2 regions of the Streptomyces coerulescens genome follow, and region 1 is predicted to be linked to the other one. Evidence: predicted binding sites of a transcription regulator. Region 1 holds the regulator's gene; the other holds the start of a gene.
What was found. The regulator HspR, encoded in region 1, represses chaperone genes until heat shock. The targets are predictions, from matches to a motif close to TTGAGNNNNNNNNNCTCAA.
Positions count from the first base shown of each region.

Region 2: a site for HspR is predicted at 902-920, ahead of lon (endopeptidase La). Genes of this name have one in related genera too.

Region 1 is NZ_JBHSKM010000005.1:298,094-300,558, reverse strand. It holds gene dnaJ (molecular chaperone DnaJ) at 1-888, shown strand, start outside; gene ACFPQ9_RS11610 (heat shock protein transcriptional repressor HspR) at 894-1,355, shown strand; gene ACFPQ9_RS11605 (fibronectin type III domain-containing protein) at 1,437-2,465, opposite strand, start outside.
Region 2 is NZ_JBHSKM010000001.1:164,026-166,490, forward strand. It holds gene lon (endopeptidase La) at 1-879, opposite strand, end outside; gene ACFPQ9_RS00725 (rhomboid-like protein) at 1,050-1,850, opposite strand; gene ACFPQ9_RS00730 (spermidine synthase family protein) at 2,072-2,465, shown strand, end outside.

The DNA of each region.
Region 1 (2,465 bases):
GGCGACCTCTTCGGGGGCAGCGCCCAGGGCGGGGGCCAGGGAGCCGGAGGCTTCGGCGGCGGACTCGGTGACGTCTTCGGGGGCCTGTTCAACCGCGGCGGTGCGGGCAGCACCCGTACCCAGCCCCGGCGCGGCCAGGACATCGACACCGAGGTCAGCCTCAGCTTCACCGAGGCGATCGAGGGGGCGACGGTCCCGCTGCGGATGACCGCGCAGTCGCCGTGCAAGGCGTGCGCGGGCACCGGCGACAAGAACGGCACGCCCAGGGTGTGCCCGACCTGCGTCGGCACCGGCCAGGTGGCCAGAGGATCGGGCGGTGGCTTCTCGCTCACCGACCCCTGCCCGGACTGCAAGGGGCGCGGCCTGATCGCCGAGCACCCGTGCCTGGAGTGCAAGGGCAGCGGCCGGGCGAAGTCGTCGAGGACCATGCAGGTCCGTATCCCCGCCGGGGTGTCGGACGGTCAGCGCATCCGCCTGCGCGGCAAGGGCGCGCCGGGCGAGCGCGGCGGCCCGGCCGGCGATCTGTACGTCACCGTGCACGTCGACGCCCACCCGGTGTTCGGCCGCAAGGAGGACAACCTCACGGTGACCGTCCCCGTGACCTTCACGGAGGCGGCCCTGGGCGGCGAGGTCAGGGTTCCCACCCTGGGCGGACCGCCGGTCACCCTGAAGCTGCCGCCCGGCACACCCAACGGCCGCACTATGCGGGCGCGGGGCAAGGGCGCGGTCCGCAAGGACGGCACCCGCGGAGACCTGCTGGTCACCGTCGAGGTGAGTGTCCCGAAGGACCTTTCGGGGAAGGCTCGTGACGCGCTCGAGGCGTATCGCGAGGCGACCGCGGGTGAGGATCCGCGGGCGGAGCTGTTCGAGGCCGCGAAGGGAGCATGACGGAGATGGACGGTCGTCGACGCGGTGACAATTTCCGTGGGCCGTATGAACTGACCGAGGAGACCCCGGTCTACGTCATCTCGGTGGCGGCCCAGCTCTCGGGCCTGCACCCGCAGACACTGCGCCAGTACGACCGTCTGGGCCTGGTGTCCCCGGACCGCACGGCCGGCCGCGGCCGCCGCTACTCGGCCCGCGACATCGAACTGCTCCGCCAGGTGCAGGCGTTGTCGCAGGACGAGGGCATCAACCTGGCCGGCATCAAGCGCATCATCGAACTGGAGAACCAGGTCGCCGCGCTCCAGTCCCGGGTGGCCGAACTCCAGGCCGCCGTGGAAGGCGCCGCGGCGGCGATGCAGCAGCGCGAGGCGGCGGTACACGCGTCGTACCGCCGCGACCTGGTGCCGTACCAGGAGGTACAGCAGACCAGCGCGTTGGTGGTGTGGCGTCCGAAGAAGCCGAAGGACTAGCCGGACTCGCAGCGAACAGGGGCCCGGAGGTTCATGACGAACCTCCGGGCCCCTTTGTGGTCGCGACGCGCGTGGCCAGGGTCAGTCGGCCGGTGCCGTGAGCGTCCAGTCGCCCGCGGGGAGCGACTCGGTGCCGTCGGCCAGCACCCCGGTCACCCAGTAGTACGACGTGGTCCCGCGCTTCGCGCCCGTGTCGAAGTACTCGAAGGCGCCGGCCCCGAGGTCGGCGATCTTCTCGTACGCGGAGGTCGCCGGGTTCCAGCGGTAGATCCGGAAGCCCTTCGCCGGGTCGGGGCTCTCCTCGCCCGCGCCCAGCCCGGTCCACGAGAGCTGGTTGCCCTCGTCGCCCTCCGCCGGCGACACCGTCAGATACAGCGGCGAGCCCTCGGGCGTCGGCACGCTCGGGGTCATGTCGAGCTCGGTCACGGCCACGGCGGGGACCAGGTCGTCGCTCCACTTCATGGCGGAGTTGCCGTCGTCGTCCACGGCGTCGACGAAGAAGCAGACCTCGTCACCGTCCGGGTGCGTCAGATACGAGAAGGAGGTCTCGTCGGGCGAGACGTACTCCACCAGGCTGCCGTAGCAGACCTGCTCGTCCTCGTCGCCGACGAGTTCGCCCTTGTGGATCGTGTAGTACCGCAGATCCGTGGCGGGGCTCTTGTCCCAGCTCAGCCGGAAGCCGTACTCCGTCGGGTCGACGTTCAGCCCGGTGACGACCGGCGGCGGATCGTTGTCCCAGATCCGGCCCCGCTGGGGTGCGGACCGCACGGACTCGTTGCCCGCCGTGTCCAGCGCCGACACCCGGTAGTAGTACGCGGTGCTCTCAGCGGCCGAGGTGTCCAGGTGGGACAGCTGGCTGGTGGTGGCGATCCTGGTGTACGTGCCGTTCTCGCTCGCCGCCCGGTAGACGCGGTACGTCGCGGCGTCCGTCACCTTGTTCCAGCCGACCCGCAGCCCGCCCGTGCCTCCGGACGGGGTCACCTCGCCGGTCGCGCTCGTGATGGTGGGTACGCCGGGCGCGACCCGGTCGACGGTGGTGACCGGCTGGTCGGCCGTACCGGCGGACTCGTTGCCGGCCTTGTCCACGGCCCGGATCTCGTAGTAGTAGCC
Region 2 (2,465 bases), on a different contig from region 1:
GGTGCGGATCCAGGAGCCCTCGGGGGACTGGTCGCTGGACCGCTCCAGCTTGTCGACCTCCTTCAGCGCCGCCTCGCGGACGTTCTCCGGCAGGTCGGCGGCCTCCACGCGGGCGCGGTAGTCGTCGGACTCCTCGCCGTCCTGTTCGCCGTTGAGCTCGCGCAGTTCCTTGCGGACCGCTTCCAGCTGACGGCGCAGCAGGAACTCGCGCTGCTGCTTGTCGACACCCTCCTGGACGTCCTTGGCGATGGTCTCGGCGACGTCCTGCTCGGCGAGGTGGTCGCGCAGCTGCTGGGTGGCGAGCTTGAGGCGGGCGACCGGGTCGGCGGTCTCCAGCAGCTCGATCTTCTGCTCGGTGCTCAGGAACGGCGAGTAGCCGGAGTTGTCGGCGAGCTGGGAGACGTCGTCGATGGCCTGCACACGGTCCACGACCTGCCAGGCGCCGCGCTTGCGCAGCCAGGCGGTGGCGAGGGCCTTGTACTCCTTCACCAGTTCGCCGACCTGTCCGGGCAGCGGCTCGGGCACGCTCTCGTCGATGCGTGTTCCCTCGACCCACAGGGCGGCACCCGGTCCGTTCGTCCCGGCGCCGATGCGCACCCGGCCGCGACCGCGGATCAGGGCGCCCGGGTCGCCGTCGGCCAGCCGGCCGACCTGTTCGACGGTGCCGAGCACACCGGTGCCCGGGTACGCCCCGTCGATGCGTGGCACCAGCAGCACCCGGGGCTTTCCGGGTGTGGAGCGGGCGGCGGCCTGGGCGGCCTCCACCGCGGCGCGTACATCGGCGTCGTTCAAGTCCAGAGGGACCACCATTCCGGGCAGCACTACCTCGTCGTCGAGCGGCAGCACGGGCAGGGTGAGCGAAGTGGACGTCGAAGCCATGATCTCCCCTTCGGCAGTCAAGTTGAGTTATGCCGACTCAATGCTTGGGGTGGCTCGAATGTTCCCCGGCCTGCGTTCGCTGTGAGCGATCACCTGCACCACAGGCCGTGACCTCGGCTTTTCTCTGTGAACACCGGACGGGGCCGATGGCTTCCGGGTACCCGGACGGGTCAGTCCCCGAAGGCCGTGCGCCAGCGCCGCACCACCGGCCACAGCCCGACCCCGATGGCCAGGGCGATCAGATGCCCCCAGTTGGTGAGCGGGTCGGTGAGGTTCAGCAGGTCCTGCAGCAGCATCGCGCCGAACAGCGCCGGCACGGACCATCGCAGCCATGGCCGCAGCAGCCCGGTCAGCGCGCCGACGCTCGTCGCGACACCGAAGCTGACGCCGTAGTCGAGGCGGTGCAGCGAGCTGTCGGGAAGGTGCCCGGCCAGCACCGCGAGTCCCACCGGCACCTCGGTCGCGAGGGTGGCAAGGATGTGCCCCAGCAGGAAGACGACGGCCGTGCGGGCCCCGCCGATCCGCCGCTCCAGCGCGGTGAGCACCAGCAGGAGACAGATCGTGTACGGCGCCACGATCCCGCCCGCGATCCACAGCGCACTGCCCAGCAGCACCGTCACGGGCGTGTGCACGAGGTGCGCCACGTCGGTGCTGGAGCCCTGGTGGAGGGCGTGGACCAAGGCGGGGTCGGCGTAAGCGGCGATCAGGGAGGTGACGGTCAGGACGACGGCGTAGCCGAAGGTGAACGGTGTGCCGGTGGGGGTGGGGAGGAGCCGCCAGGGCCGGACTGCGCGGGCTCGGGCTTGCGAAGCCGGAGCGGGTGCCGGTGCCGGTGCCGGTGCCGAGGAGGACACGGCGGGCGCGGCCACGGGTCCCCGCTGCTGCGGCATCCCGTCCAGCAGCCCCGCCACATCGGGCAGACCCGCGTCACCGGCACGGTCGGCCGCATCCGCGGCCACAGTCCGTTCCACGCCGAGGCGCCCCTTCCGTTTCCCCTTCAGCGTCGGCCCGCCTCGCCCCCATGTCTGTGACCGCCGCCACACGCCAGCCGATTCTCAGCAACCTCTCAACAAGCGGGCGATCAGGCCCCGGACCTGGTGTGCGTCAACCTGAAGCACACCCGCCGCGGGTACGGGCTCACCCTCTGAGGTAATTCCCCCGGCCGGCCCAAGGGAGCTGCGAGGATGGCCGGATGCCCACTGCGCACGACATCCCCGAAGTCCTGGACCGCCGCGAGGGCCCGCACGGCGAGATCGTGCTGCGGCGGCACGGCGAACTGCTCCAGATCATCGCCAACGGCTGCTTCCTGATGGACACCTCCGACGGGCGTTCGGAGCGGCTGCTGGTCGACGCCGCGCTCGCCGCGCTGGAGGGCCGGCCTGGGCCGCATCTGCTGATCGGCGGCCTCGGCGTCGGCTTCTCGCTCGCACACGCCGCCGCCGATCCCCGCCCGGGACGGATCACCGTCGTCGAGCGCGAGAGCGCGATTATCGGCTGGCATCTCGACGGGCCCTTGGCCGACTTCTCCGCCCGCGCCGTCACCGACGCGCGCACCGAGATTCTGGAAACGGATCTCGTGACGTACG